Regions from separate parts of the Brevibacillus ginsengisoli genome, predicted to be linked through region 2. Evidence: riboswitches for the same ligand, from Rfam matches in the RefSeq annotation. Region 2 holds a riboswitch; the other holds the start of a gene.
What was found. Region 2 has a riboswitch for cyclic di-GMP ahead of ACQCN2_RS11230 (ATP-grasp domain-containing protein). Riboswitches for the same ligand answer to the same signal wherever they lie in the genome.

Region 1 (7,761 bases), on a different contig from region 2:
GATGATCGTGATCGCTCTGGTGTTTCTCTGTTTCTTTTTGTTTATCCCTTTGGCGACCGTATTTGCTGAAGGATTAAAAAAGGGATGGGAAGCCTACCGAGATGCCATCTTGGAACCGGAAGCTCTCGATGCGATCAAGTTGACCTTGCTGATCACAATCGTTACCGTGCCAATCAATCTTATTTTTGGCATTGCCGCAGCCTGGTTGCTTGCCAAATTTGATTTTCGTGGAAAGAATCTTCTGATAACCCTAATCGATCTTCCGTTTGCAGTCTCACCGGTTATCTCCGGATTAATCTTTATCCTGTTATTTGGGGCACAAGGGGTTCTCGGCCCTTGGTTGGAAGCCCATGATATAAAAATAGTGTTTGCAGTTCCAGGAATTATTCTCGCCACTTTGTTCGTTACCTTTCCGTTCGTGGTTCGTGAGGTCATACCTGTGATGCAAGCCGCTGGTTCAGAAGAAGAAGAGGCGGCACTTGTACTGGGAGCAAGCGGTTGGCAGACCTTCTGGCGGATTACGCTGCCCAACATCAAATGGGGACTGCTCTACGGGGTCATCCTGACGAGCGCTCGTGCGATGGGAGAATTCGGAGCCGTCTCGGTGGTTTCCGGACATATTCGGGGCATGACGAATACGATCCCGTTGCATGTTGAGATCTTATACAACGAATATAACTTCGTTGGAGCATTCGCGGTCGCCTCACTGCTTGCGATCTTGGCGATTGTTACATTATTCGTGAAAAGTACAGTGGAGTGGCTTACCAACAAACAGAGAAATCAGGTACTAGGTGATGGAGAAGAGGAGGCGTTGAACGTTGAGTATCGAAGTGAAAAGTATCTCCAAGACGTACGGTAAGTTTCAGGCATTAACGGATATTAATCTTGAGATCGCAACGGGTGAGCTTGTTGCGTTGCTTGGTCCGTCAGGCTCTGGAAAAACTACGTTGCTTCGGATGATTGCTGGTTTGGAAGATACGGAAGTAGGAAGGATCAACTTCCATGGAGAGGATACAACGAATCAACCGGTGGGCAAGCGACAGGTCGGATTTGTGTTCCAACATTATGCGCTGTTTCGGCACCTAACGATTTTTGACAACATCGCCTTCGGTTTACAAGTGAAGAATCGCAAGGAGCGCCCATCGCGGGAATTCATTCGCAAGCGCGTAACGGAGTTGCTCCAATTAGTTCAGCTGGAAGGCTTGGGGAATCGCTATCCCACTCAGTTGTCAGGTGGGCAGCGACAACGGGTGGCATTGGCAAGGGCACTCGCTGTTGAGCCCAAGGTGTTGCTCCTCGACGAACCGTTTGGAGCGCTGGATGCCAAAGTTCGACAGGAGTTGCGACGCTGGCTGAGACAGCTGCATGATAAGCTTCACATCACAACTGTGTTCGTGACGCATGATCAAGAGGAAGCCTTGGAGATGGCGGATCGGGTTGTCATTATGAACCAGGGCAAAATTGAACAGGTCGGCTCTCCCGAGGAAATCTACCACTACCCGGCGAACCCATTCGTCTACAGTTTTTTGGGACGTGTAAATCGCTTTAATGGAGAGAGCTTCAAGCCAACCAGCGACACTGGATCAGCGGCGATCGGGTACGTCCGACCGCATGAAATCGATCTGTCCCGGATCCCGGTGAGTAAGAACTCCTTTGAAGCCACCATTCAGCATATTTATCCGATCGGGCCGACCATTCGTCTGGAGTGCAAGCGTGTGGATAGTGAAGTTTTATTTGAGGTCGAAATCAGTCATGAACGCTACAAGGAATTGGGTTTAAAAATTCACGATAAGGTGTACGCAACGATCAAGAACTTGCGTATGTTTCAAGCCACCAATCAAGTTACGACGGTAATTGCGGAACAAACCAATATTCCCTTCTATACAGCCAATGCCCATAGCTAAAGTTCACCCCCCTTAACTTTCGGGATAAGGGGGGTGATTTTTATAGAATTAGTTCGTAATAATCATTGGCGCCAGTTTCCGTGAAGCCACAGGATTGATAGAGTGTTAGGGCATTCTTGTTCTCGACGGCCACTTCCAACGCAATTCGCTTTGGTTGTTGAAGGAGCAACAGATCGATGGTTTGCTGAAGAATCTGACGTCCATATCCACGCCCTCGCAGCTCAGGAGTGACGCAGAAGCCGAAGATAAAACCATTGCCGCCTTCCAATTGGATGCAGATTTTGGCGATTGGTTCTCCGTTTAATGAAGCAATATAGGTACGATCGGATTTGGAACTTAGCGTAGAATCTACATAGTCGCGGGAATCTTCTTCCGTCATGGAGAATCCGGTAACGTTCAGGTGAATAACCGTGTCTCGATCTGCTTCTGTCGCCTTGCGCAATTCAATATCTCCTGTAACCGCAACACCTTCGCTTCCAGCCTGATACTCCATCCAATATTCGGAGAACGAGTAGGGCACATTCAAGGATCCCATCAACTGTTTTCCTGATTGGGAACGGTTGTGAACGATAAAAATAATCTTGGGAATCTCTCGTTGTTTACACTCATCAATCGCTTCTTGGAGGAGTGAGCGGAAGATACCCTTCCTGCGATAATCAGGGTGAACCATTCCACTTACTTCAGCCTCTGTAGAACGGAAGGAGTAGATTCCTAAGAATCCAACAAGTTGATTATCCTCGTAGTAGAGAAAATCATTGGTTTCATTAGTGGGACGGTTGCGCAGCATGTCCCGATTTAGTTTGAGTTGAATATTTTCCGCTTGGTCACAAAGCGCCGCCAATTGCTCTATCTGCTCCAGCTCTTCTTTGGTTAACCCTTGTTTTTTTACCAAACCATTGTTTATCATTCGATCACCCTTTTTGCACGATATCTTTTCAAAGACTAACTAAAGTATAATGAAATATGTTTATTATACAAATTTTCGTACTAGTACATACCGCAATAATTGAGATGACAACGCGGCAAATATTGAGGGGGTGCCGAGCGTGGAAATGGTACTGGAAATGAACTTTAGCGGGCTGCGAATATTTCATCTGGAACCCCACTCCTCCGATGTATTGCATGGCCATGGAGATTGCTATCAAATGAGTATTCCGCTAGCAGGTACACCATCTATTCAGTGTAATCAGGAAATTCGCCGCTTAAGTACGAAGAATCGGTTAGTCGTGTCTCCAGATGACGAGCACAGGCATTATACCGATGAAAAACCTGCCAAAATCATGGTGCTTGGAATCAAACAAACATATATGGCGCAAATACTGGAGGAACAATGGGGGGTATCCGCTAATCGATTCCAGTTGGATAAATGGGGAGAAGGGTGCAACCGAGATTTCTATCAACTGGCTCAACGTGCCTTCTTAGAGACCATGCAGATGACATCTATCCCGTTTATGTTAGAAGAGCTGGAGTATCAGTTGGTCAAACAGTTGTTACTCGTCCAAGAGGGGACGCACAGAAACCATCGCGATCGAGTAGAGCAACGGCAAGCGGGATCTGCTCTTTACCATCCTGCCTTAAAGCGGGCAATGGAATACCTTCAAGAAGAATTTACCTCTGAGCTTTTTCTTGATCAAGTGGCGCGTATATCGGGAGTTACCAAATTTCATTTAATTCAACTGTTTCGTAAACAGTTGGGAACAACGCCGAGCCAATATTTAACGGAGCTACGGTTGAAAAAAGCGCGTTGGTTGGTCCAATTCACCGCACAGGATATCACTTCTATTGCATTTGAAGCAGGTTTTGGAAGTCTTAGTGCTTTTCAACGATCGTTTAAAAAAAGATATGGAATGAGTTGCCGGGAAATGAGACAGCAACGCTAAAAGGACCGCTATAAAATATTTGGAATTTGAATGAAACTGTCTATATTTTCATAATGAAAAATGGTACATTGGTACTAAGAATTACCAAATCGAAAAATGGGAGCGATGATCGGTCATCTGTATCTTGGGCACTTGGATGACACGGAGCGATTAGTGCAACCGACCAGTTAATTCCAAATGTAACTGGTCTATTTTACTTGTATACTGTTACTTCCTTTTAATGGAATGGTGAAAACGATGAAAATAGTAATAGCAGTGGACGGAACAGAATTCTTAACCAAATTTCACGAATTTATTGAACGTTTTTTTCCGGGAATCCCCAAGGAAATCCACGTTCTTCATGTAATTCCAAGCTATGCCGCTTTAATGGATACGTATCCGGAAATAAAGCAGGTCGTCCATCGTCAGGCGGAAGAACTAGTGAAAAAAGTGATGGATTTTTTCACTGATTTGGACGCCCAGTTGGAAGGCATTGTATTGGAAGGCACGGTAACGAAGATGATTCTGGAATACTCGAATCAAAAATCGGTAGATGCGATTATTTTGGGATGCAGAAGCTTAACCAATTATTCAACATTGTCACTGGGAAGCGTCAGCCTCGGAATTGCTAATCAATCCCAAATTCCGGTCATGATCGTGAAGTGAGGAGGATGCGCCATGATGATCAAGAAGATGTGTTGCTTTTGCTTCGGAGCCTCGGTGTCTAGTCTCAGAGAGGAGGAAAAATGGATTTGCCCCCATTGCGGCAAGGACATTAGTACGCTTCCAACTGTTTCTGAGGAGGAGTCGTTTTCCGAAGAGTACATTAAAACGATTTTGCAATATAAGGAAGACTCCTATCAGTTTGATACCGTTGAAGAGCGCGCTCGAATGAGGGAGCGGTCTGTTGAAGCTGAGGTTAAACACCTGCATGATCAGACAGAGATGATTTTACAGGCAGCGGGTGAAGGAATCTTCGGGTTGGATATCCAAGGGAATATCACATTTATTAACCCGGCTGCTTTGAAAATGCTGGGATTTCGTCGAGAAGAACTGCTCTATCATAAAATCCATCAGTTAGTCTATCGCGTGAATCCAGAGGGGGAGGCTGAAGAGTGTCCCTTTGTACAGGCCATGCAAGAGGGAATCCCACAGTTGCGGACAACCGACAATTTCTTGCGCAAGAATGGGGCAAGTTTTCCCGTTGAATATGTAGTGAGTTGCATACGGAAAAATGGCGCAGTAGCTGGAGCGGTTTGTATTTTCAAGGACATCTCAGAACAGTTGCTAGCCCAAAAACAGATTCGAGAAGCGAAGGAGCAGTTGGAATCCTTTATTAACCATACAACAGACGCTATTGCCATTGTCGATTTGGAAGGAATATTACTCTCAGTCAATACCGCTTATGAAATGATTTTTGGCTGGAAAAAGGAAGAATTGGTCGGACAAGCCTTCCCGATTATCTTCCCTAATCTGTATGAGGAGTATAAGATGAACTGTCAACGCGTCATGGCAGGCGAGAAATTGACTGCAATGGAATCGATACGCCGACACAAAGATGGCACCTTGATAAACGTGAATGTGACCTATTCGCCTGTTCATAACGGTTCGGGAGAGGTTGTGGCCATTGCCAGTACGATTCGGGATATGCGGGATCGCAAGCAAATCGAGAGAGAATTGAAGGAGAGCGAGGAGCGGTACCGCCAGCTAGTCGAGTTTTCTCCAGATGCTATGCTCGTTCATTGTGACAATCGAGTAATCTACGTCAATCCAGCCGCGATGCAAATGTTTGGCGCGAAAAACGAGGAGGAGCTGATCGAGAAGCCTGCCATTGAGTTGGTTCACCCAGATTCCCAACAATTGGCCAGATCTCGTATGGCATTCTTACAAAACGATCATGCAAAAGTTGAACCTCTTTATGAAAAATTGGTTCGATTAAATGGAGAAGTCGTTGATACTGAGGTAACGGCTATGGCTTTTCTTTATCAGAACAAGCCAGCTGTCCTGTGCATTATTCGCGATATTACTGATCGTATGAAAGTGGAAGCGGCTTTGCGAGCAAGTGAAGAGAAACTGCGTCAAATCACCGATCACTCTTCGGACGTTATCTGCCAAATGGACCAACAGTTCGTCATCGAGTATATCAACCAGGCTTGTAATCATGAATTTGGCTACACTCAAGAGGAGATAGTTGGGAAGTCTATTGTTGAGTTTATCCATCCTGATGACCGTAAGATGCTTACAAGTGAAATAACGAGATGTATGCGTTCGATGAACTCCTGCAAAACAGAAATTCGCCTGCGCCATGCCAAATCGCATTACATTTGGCTTGAGGTAGCGATTAGCTTCATATTGGATGATCAGGGGAAATGCGAATCGATTATTCTTGTCAGCCGCAACGTAACCGAGCGCAAACAAGCAGATGAGATGATTCAGAAACAAGAAAGACTCCTCAAAGGAGTTGCCGATGCCGCTCACTATTTATTGACGATGCCTGAGGAATTCGGAGCAACGATTCACAAGGTTTTAACGATCCTTGGAACGAACGCCGACGTGGACCGGGTCTATGTGTATGAGAACCATCATGACCCACAGACGAATGATCTTCTGGTCAGCCACCGTTATGAATGGGTGCGTGATTCGGTTGAGCCGCAATTAAGCAATCCGCTGCTTCAAAATATCTCCTACAAGAAAATGGGCATTTCACGTTGGTACGATCGGCTGTCTTCTGGAGGGCTAATTGTAGGTCTAGTGAAGGATCTACCCGAGGAAGAGACAAGATTGCTTGAATCACAGGGGAGTCTTTCCTTTCTCATTGTTCCAATCTTCGTAGGTGATACCTTCTGGGGTTTTATCGGATTTAATGATTGCAACAATGAAAGAGTTTGGAGCATTAATGAAGAAGCGATTCTGATTGCCGCCGCTGCCAGTATCGGTGGAGCGATTAGACGGTACAATCAGGAGGAGCTGTTAAAGCGTGACATCGAAGAGCGTATAAAAGTAGAAAGGGAGCTTGCGGCCACCAATCAAATCTTGCAAGAAATCTCTTCTGTCGATGGACTTACAGGGATCCCTAACCGACGTTTTTTTGATGAAAATTATCAAAAAGAATGGAATCGGGCTTTGCGAAACAATAAGCCGTTATCCATTATTATGTTTGATATCGACTTCTTTAAGGGATATAACGATAGCTATGGCCATCAAGCGGGAGACGACTGTCTCAAGCAGGTAGCCCAGCTAATCAGTGCGCCTTTAAGACGGCCGGGTGATTTTGCGGCAAGATATGGCGGGGAAGAATTTATTGTAGTTTTACCAGAGACAGATTGCGCCGCCGCTGCTATGATCGCCGAGAAAATTCGCCATAATGTGGAGACGGCTCAGTTCCCCCATAATCAATCGAGCATTAGTCCGTATGTCACCATTTCTGGTGGAATTGCGAGCACGATACCAACTTCGGAACAGCAACCCAAGACACTGATCGCAACAGCAGATAAAAACTTGTACGAGGCAAAACAAAAAGGACGTAATCAAGTAGTAATCTCATAGAAAAATGATAATAACGGGGGATATTATGAGGATTGGTATTACCGGGAAAATTACGATGATTGTATTATCAATTGTTTTAGTAAGCATCAGTCTTCTCACTGTGGTCAACTATGTGACCAGCTACGAGCAGGTGAAACAGGCTGCCGGTGTGGAATTGATCGGGTGTGCCAACATCACGACGGGAATCCTGAACCCAGGGGATATCGAGAAGCTGACAGCTGGAGATGAATCCATTCGCCAGCCAATAGAAGAGCGAATCAGCTGGACAATCGCCAAAAAACCGATCTTCAAAAACGAATATATCTTATCGCTAGATGGCAAGCTTCTGGCGGCGGACAAGTATTTGCAACAACAAGGCATTAAAGCCGGTGACCACTTCGACATCGATCAGAAGGCTTTTGAGATGGTGAAAAGCATGAAGCATCCGGCGTTCTCTGATGTGTATACGTTTG
Region 2 (7,761 bases):
ATAAAAATCCCAACATCGAGATTGAGATGAAGTGGAGTCCGACGAATAAAAAGTTAACGATACAACCTAAAAATCCGTTACTGTTTGGAACGAAGTATCGTGTAGGATTTAAAAAGGGACAAGTGAAAAATCAGGCCGGTGTGTTAAATGAAGAAGTTTCCTCCGTATTCACTACAGAACGCAAAGAGCCGCCACTAGCTGTAGTTTTTGAGCCGAAGAATCAGGCAGTAGGTGTTCCGATCGACACGAAAATCAGAGTGGTGTTGAATAAACCGATGCTTCTAGCCAACAAGAAACAGATTACTGACGCCACGATCCCGACGTTCATCATCATAAGGGACGCTAAGCAAAAGAAACTAGCATTTACAGGACATTGGGATGATTCTAGTCAAACGGCGATCATAGATCCGGTTGGAAATCTGGCTCCGGGGACGACATATACCATGACCGTAATCGAAAAGAAGCTAAAAGATCGTCAGGGATTAATGAATGAAGAAAGCTTCAGTTCAACGTTTACTACTGAGGTACCAGTGGACGTGATTGCTCCAACTGTAACGGTTTTACCAGCACATGGTGCCAAGAATATCCCCTTGTCCGCAACAGTAACGATTCAGTTTGCGGAGGAGATTGTCTTGTCTACTGGAGAGGAGTTAAACAGCAAGACATTCAGCGATTTGGTGATGTTGCAAGATCGTCAACAAGCAACCGTCAAGTATTATGCTACATGGAACAAAAGCAAACGTATCATTACATTGCACGTGAAGGATAATTTAAAGCCTTACACTGCGTATACGATTCGAATACCTTCAGGAGTAGTAAAGGATTTGGCAGGCAATCCGAATGGCGAAGTTATCGCTACTTTCACAACCAAGGGAAAATGAGTAGATAAGTAAAAGGATGCAGCTCACATGGCTGCATCCTTCTTGTGTTAATAGACGCACTATCAACAATTCTTTTCGACATATGTGATTGACAAAAGACTCAACGTTCTCCGGGGCGCCAACGTTAGAGCCGGTATTTCTCTTGCTACAAACAGCCTGTTGATCGAATAGAGACGAATTAGTTTTCAGAAGTGCCAATAATTACGAGGAGGATGAAGAGTACCAAGATTAAAGCAAAATCATCACAACCGTGAAAAATACCCAAAGCTAACACCTCCGTATCCTAGATTCAATAACTATGCTATGACGGGGAAGATGGAGACGTTTGGGCTATAGCCTATACAGAAGGGAAATTTTTTGGGCGATCTAAAACAAAATTGGCGGTAGAGTGTGGATAAATTTAAAGTGTTCCAAACGCTGATGAGATAAGGAGAATTTCAACATTGTGGATGAATCCGTTAATGTGTTTTCCACAGAGTTATCCACAAAACAAAGAGAGTAGCAATATGATATACTTAAATATTCAGAATAGTCGATAATATTTGAAGGAAATTTATTAGGAACGGATAATTATTATAGGAGAAGTAAAGTTTAACAGAAAAAGGCATATTTGCAACTTTACTGCAAACGTTGAGCTTAAGGTCAATTCGAGGAGGATCATCTTTGAAAAAGATTGTGCTGACTTCATTAACGGCAGTGGCTGTAACCATTTCATCATTATCCGGTCCATTTTTCCCTTATCAACATATTGTGCACGCAGCCACTACAGTGGAAAAGGCCCCGGTATACAAGTCTCGTTCGGAGATCCCCGAACAGTACAGATGGAAGCTTGAGCATATTTATCCTACACAGGAAGCATGGTTAAAGGATGTAAAAAAAGTGGAGTCACAAGCGGGTTCCTTTGCAACTTTCCAAGGAAAACTGGGTGCTTCCGAAAAGAATTTGGTAAAAGCGCTTCAACTATATTCCGATTTGATGCGCAATCATGATAAAGCTTATATCTATGCCAAGTTGGCGATGGATGTGAATACGGCGAATCCTGATTTACAGGCACAAGCGGATCGCGCGGAAAAAATGAGCACGTATGTGAAAGAAAAAACCGCCTGGTTCACCCCCGAGTTAATTGATATACCGGAACAAACTTGGAATAAATATTTAAAACTTCCGGAGCTTGCTCCCTATAAAGCTTTTATTCAAGACCAATTGCGCACCAAGAAGCACACCTTGTCCAAAGACATGGAAGAGATGCTGGCACAGTCTAGCCCTTTGGCAAGCACACCGGAAGATATCTATCGGATGATTTCTAAAGACGTGAAATTCCCTTCTTACAAAAATGAAAAAGGGGAAGAAATACAGCTGACCCGATCGAATTTTGTTGCCTTAATGGATAATAAAAACCAAGATGTTCGCCGATCAACCTTTAAAACGTACTATTCAACCTTGCAGAATTATCAAGATTCTTTTGCGCAGGCCTTGTCGGGGAAAGTGAAAGCGACCAATTTTTATGCGAAAGTACGTAAATATCCAAGTGCCTTGGAGGCAAGTTTAACAGCGAATAATGTACCGACCAAAGTCTATGATGAATTAATTCAAACAGTCAACGCTAACCTTCCACTGCTTCATCGCTATCTGGAAGTGAAGAAGAAGATGCTGGGCCTTAAAGAGATGCACATGTATGATCTTTATATGTCTCCTGCACAACCAGCAGAAAATCGTTATATCCCGTTTGAAGAAGCGAAGGGAATTGTGCTTGATGGATTAAAGCCGCTTGGTGATGACTATACCAATGTATTAAAAGATGCGTTTGACAAAGGCTGGGTGGACGTTTATTCAACCGATGATAAACGGACGGGAGCTTACCAATGGGGAGCTTACGACACACATCCATATCTACTGTTGAATTACCAAGGAACAGCAAGTGATGTGTCCACGATCGCGCACGAGTTGGGTCATGCCATGCAGTCGTACTATACCAATCAGAAACAGACGTACCTTAATTCGGGCTATCCTATTTTTACGGCAGAAGTAGCCTCTACAATGAATGAAACGCTGCTATTTAAGAGTTTGTACGCGAAAGCCAAAACGAAGCAGGAGAAAATGTTTCTGCTGAATCAATACTTGGAAAACTTCCGAACTACTTTATTCCGACAGACACAATTCGCTGAGTTCGAGAAAGTCATTCATGAAAAAGAACAGGCTGGAGAATCGCTGAATGCGGAAGCCCTGAAGAAGATCTATCTGGATATTAACAAGAAATACTATGGAAAAGCAGTCGTATCGGATGAAGAAATTGCAATGGAATGGGCGAGAGTTCCTCATTTCTATTACAATTTTTACGTGTATCAGTATGCAACAAGCTTTGCCGCTTCTGTCGCTTTAGCTAAACAAGTCCTTGATGAGGGCAAACCTGCCGTAGATCGGATTAAAAACAACTTCCTGGCCGCCGGGAATTCGGCACCGCCTATTGAGGTACTGAAGGCAGCGGGTGTTGACATGTCCAGTTCTAAGCCTATTGAACAAGCGATGAAGGTATTTGAAGAAAACCTAACAGAATTAGAAAAGCTGGTAGATGAGAAGTAAACACGAAGAAGCCTCCTGAATTCAGGAGGCTTCTTGCGTGGCACAAACAAATCTTATGTAGTAACTGGTTCAAGACAGCGAAGAAACTGGCTTAAATCTAGTGTCAGCAGTCTTTTGTTTTCTTCCGAAGATTCACTTTTATAAAACAATACCGCAAAAGTAGCTGGATCTTTCGGGAATAGGGAGTAGGAATGAAGAACATGGGCGAATTGACGACGCAATCCTTCCTCGTCTACCGAAGAGATTATGTCTGGATCAATCGAGTTGGGAATACCTGCGCAAAAAAAGCTGTAGAGAGAATCATCCATCGAGGCAAGGATTGAGTCCCAATCCGGCTTCGTTTGTTTAATAAATGACTCATATGTGTTCACGCCATAAGCATAGAAACCTAGTTCGTTTGTACCGATTCCCGAGAATCTCAGGGGATTCACTTCAATCGGAACCAACTCTCCATTCTCTTTCATTCGAATTTCAACATGAAGCGGAAAGTTGTTTAATTTAGCCTTTTGACCGATTGTATGAAGAAAAGATTGAACGCTTGCCAAAGCTTCATTTAATACTTCCTTGCTTGTGTAGTAGATACGATCTGAGGTGTCTCCGTCATGGAAAAACATACGTTTGAATACGTTTAACACAACTGGCTCACCAGACTCGTTGTAATAGGCATCGATTGCATATTCACTACCTTGAATCCATTCTTCGATGATGAACGTACTCGAATCGTAAACAGTGTTAGAGTAAAGCTTATTCGATAGCTGAACCTCAGCCTTAATTAATTTGCTAACCGCATACCATTCATCTTGATTCACTACGCGATAAACACCTAAGCTTGCGTAACCAACTGCTGGTTTAATAATGATCGGGTAAGGTAAAGTGGCGGGGTTAATGGTAGCAAGTTCAGTAATGGATACTTCTCGGAAGAAAAAAGAAGGGTAGATTTGGCTTAACCAGCGGCGAAACGTCACTTTGTTTTTAAATAAAGAGATGTTTCTAACGAGCGAAGAGTCTGGAAGATGTTTTTCAAGTTGAGAAAACGCGTTTTCTGAATTTGTAAGGACCGGATAATGATTTTGTCTCATCAGATTCTGAATAAAATCCTGTTGTGTCAAAAGATTTAAACGGTGACGCTCTGGTACTGCTACATCTCCCATGATCATGACGGGCATCTGTGTATCTACTAAAGTGCTAGCCAGAAACGGGGAAACATAGGGCTTGTCCAAAATAAACAAGATTTCTCTCTCCCTTACCTTCAATATCTCTGTATGAAACGACAAAATAAAAAGCTACTCCAGGTGGAATAGCTATAAGACCAAAGATAAAACTTTGGAGCCATTCGGCAGCTCGGCTGTCATAGTTGATAACCTTAGACCCGTAGCTTTGCGTCCTCACTTTTCAATGAGTTTGCCATTTATCGAAATACATATACAATTGGTAGATTACACTACGAACGAAGTATAAATGAGGTTGGGAGTAATTACAAGGTTAAGGTAAATAGTCCTAATATTATTAAAAAAGGTATAGCCCGAGTGAGTCATTGGGGCTATACCTTTGGGTTCGGTCTATATTAACTAGATAAAGTAGTAGGGAAAGCAGGTGATACAGGAACATCATCTGTTTCTTCATCGATAGAAACAGCATTCGGGTTGAATTCATTTTCCATTTTGGATACGACCACAGTTGCAACACTATTGCCAATCAGGTTTGTAATGGCGCGAGCTTCCGACATAAATCGGTCTACACCGATTAGAAGGGCAATTCCTTCGACTGGGACCATTGGAAAAGCGGAAAGTGTGGCAGCTAAGGTAACAAATCCGGAACCAGTTACACCAGCAGCTCCTTTGGAAGTGAGCATCAGGACTCCAAGAAGTGTGAGTTGTTGTACCAGCGATAAGTGTATGCCGTACGCTTGTGCGATAAAGAGCGAAGCCATAGACAAGTAGATAGAAGTACCATCCAGGTTAAACGAATAACCTGTAGGAATAACAAGTCCGACAACAGATTTGGAACAGCCGTATCTTTCGAGCTTTTTCATAATTGGAGGCAATGCCGATTCAGAAGAAGAAGTTCCTAGAACCAGTAGAATCTCATCTTTAATATATTTTAAGAAGCTAAAAATGTTAAATCCATAGTAGCGCGCAATTGAACCAAGAATAACAACAATGAACAGGAACATTGTGATATAGACGGAACCCATTAACTTGCCAAGCGAGGTAAGAGAGGAGATCCCGAATTTCCCGATGGTATAAGACATGGCACCAAAAGCAGCAATAGGCGAAAGCTTCATGATCATGTTTACAATACCGAAAAATACGTGCGCAAACTTATCAAATAATTGCAAGATTGGCTTTCCGTTTTTGCCCATTGCAGCTAAGGACACTCCGAACAAAACGGCAAAGAACAGAATCGGAAGCATTTCCCCTTTGGCGAAAGCAGCCATTACGTTGTCTGGTACAATGCCAGCTAAGAAGTCAACGACTCCACTGCTTTCTTTGGCGGCAGATGTATATTTGCTAATGTCTCCATGCACCTTGCTCGTATCGATTCCCGCACCAGGTTGAACCAGATTTACGATCAGGATACCGATCGCTAAGGCAACCGTTGTTACGATCTCGAAGTAGAGAATGGCTTTTCCGCCGATCCGGCCAACTTTTTTTACATCTCCCATGCTTGCAATACCGCTTACAATCGTAAAGAAGATGATTGGACCAATGACCATCTTAATCATTTTAATAAATACATCCGCTAAAATCTTAAGATCTACCGCGAACTTAGGAAAGAATTGACCTACGAGGATACCGAGAATAATTGCAATGATAACTTGAACAGTCAGATTACGAAAGTTGAACTTCATCCCGTCACTCCCTTATACTAATTTTTCAGAAATATGAAAGCGCTTAATAAGAATTGTAAGTTCACCCGAATGAATTTAAAAGAATATGGTCATATTGTTCTTTTTGGTCGTTTTGGTCTACGAAAAAAATAAGCCTGGAGAGTGTTCTCCAGGCTTCATCGCGGTTGAGGATACGCGTATTTATTTCGAATTTGTTTTACCTTATTCACCAAACCATAGCCAATGGTGTCTGCATATTTGTTATACAGTGGATCTGTTGCTTGAATCCATTGATTACGCTGTTCATTCGTTAGTTCATGGATCTGGAGGACCGACATCGTGCGAAGCTCATTTAATTGCTTTTCATTCATAGAAACGGCCTTCTGGTTATTCCAAACACTCGTTTCTTGTAAAGCTTCCTGAATCTTGTCTTGAATGTCAGAGGGGAGTTTGTCCCAGAATGATTTGTTCACAATCACGGCATATCCCAAATAGCCATGGTTACTTAAGGTTAAATATTTTTGTCCAAGATACAGTCTTTTAGTAAATATATTTGAGATAGTATTTTCCTGCCCATCAACTGTTCCGTTCTCAATGTTTTGATAGACTTCATTAAAAGGAATTGGAACTGGCTGGGCGCCGAGCAGCCGATATTGATCTTCAAGGACTTTGCTTGGCATGATCCGAATTTTTTGTTCACGGAAGTCTTTGGGTGTAAGGATGGGATGTTGGTTGCTGGTTACTTGCTTGAAACCGTTGCTCCAGAAGGCCAGTCCTTTCATATTTTTTGACTCAAGGGTATGAAACAGAATCTGTCCGATCTCTCCGTGGAGCGATTCATCTACTGCTTGTTGGTTGGGGAAAGCGAACGGAAGATCTAGCACCATCCAGCTTGGGTATAGCGTAGAAATTTTGGAATAGGCTGGTGCGATCATCTGGATATTCCCCTGCCATAACGCCTGGAACTCGTCCTTATCGGAATAAAGGATGCCATTAGGGTAAACCTGTACTTCAACTTTTCCGTTGGTTTTTTCAGAAACAAGGTTAGCAAATTGATCAACAGCTAATCCTTTCGGTGTGTTTTCGGCAACGACGTGACTGAATTTGATGATGATTCGTTGATTAAGTCCTTTCTGTTCATCGTCGTAGGATAAGTTATTCGAGCCTAATTCAGAACGAAACCCAATGACGACAGCTGTTATCAAAATTCCAATAATAATGATGCTGATTCCGATGATTGATCTCATAAGCGAGGATCTCCATTTATTAAAGTTGATAAATTCTCTTTATTATTTCACAATATTTGTAGCGAGTAAATTCATCCATTCAAAGAGACAAAGGGGATATTCTTCTGTTAAAGAACGTAAAAATCCACTGGAAGATCACTCTGCTTTCCTTTGGCATTGTGCTGTTCTCTTTACTTATCGGAGGCATTATTGTTTTAGGCGGATTTATTAAAATGAAGGAAGA

Region 1: it holds a riboswitch for cyclic di-GMP, as region 2 does, so the genes downstream of both, ACQCN2_RS22220 (universal stress protein) here and ACQCN2_RS11230 (ATP-grasp domain-containing protein) in region 2, are expected to answer to the same signal.

The regions. Positions count from the first base shown of each region.
Region 1 is NZ_JBNJQR010000013.1:89,330-97,090, reverse strand. Features, by position in the region: gene cysW (sulfate ABC transporter permease subunit CysW) at 1-859, shown strand, start outside; gene ACQCN2_RS22235 (sulfate/molybdate ABC transporter ATP-binding protein) at 819-1,904, shown strand; gene ACQCN2_RS22230 (GNAT family N-acetyltransferase) at 1,945-2,811, opposite strand; gene ACQCN2_RS22225 (helix-turn-helix domain-containing protein) at 2,957-3,784, shown strand; cyclic di-GMP riboswitch class II at 3,876-3,958, shown strand; gene ACQCN2_RS22220 (universal stress protein) at 4,022-4,429, shown strand; gene ACQCN2_RS22215 (PAS domain S-box protein) at 4,442-7,309, shown strand; gene ACQCN2_RS22210 (methyl-accepting chemotaxis protein) at 7,335-7,761, shown strand, end outside.
Region 2 is NZ_JBNJQR010000004.1:376,939-384,699, reverse strand. Features, by position in the region: gene ACQCN2_RS11245 (Ig-like domain-containing domain) at 1-881, shown strand, start outside; gene ACQCN2_RS11240 (YjcZ family sporulation protein) at 1,060-1,155, opposite strand; gene pepF (oligoendopeptidase F) at 1,545-3,461, shown strand; gene ACQCN2_RS11230 (ATP-grasp domain-containing protein) at 3,515-4,690, opposite strand; cyclic di-GMP riboswitch class I at 4,794-4,877, opposite strand; gene ACQCN2_RS11225 (dicarboxylate/amino acid:cation symporter) at 5,026-6,312, opposite strand; gene ACQCN2_RS11220 (DctP family TRAP transporter solute-binding subunit) at 6,468-7,538, opposite strand; gene ACQCN2_RS11215 (ATP-binding protein) at 7,643-7,761, shown strand, end outside.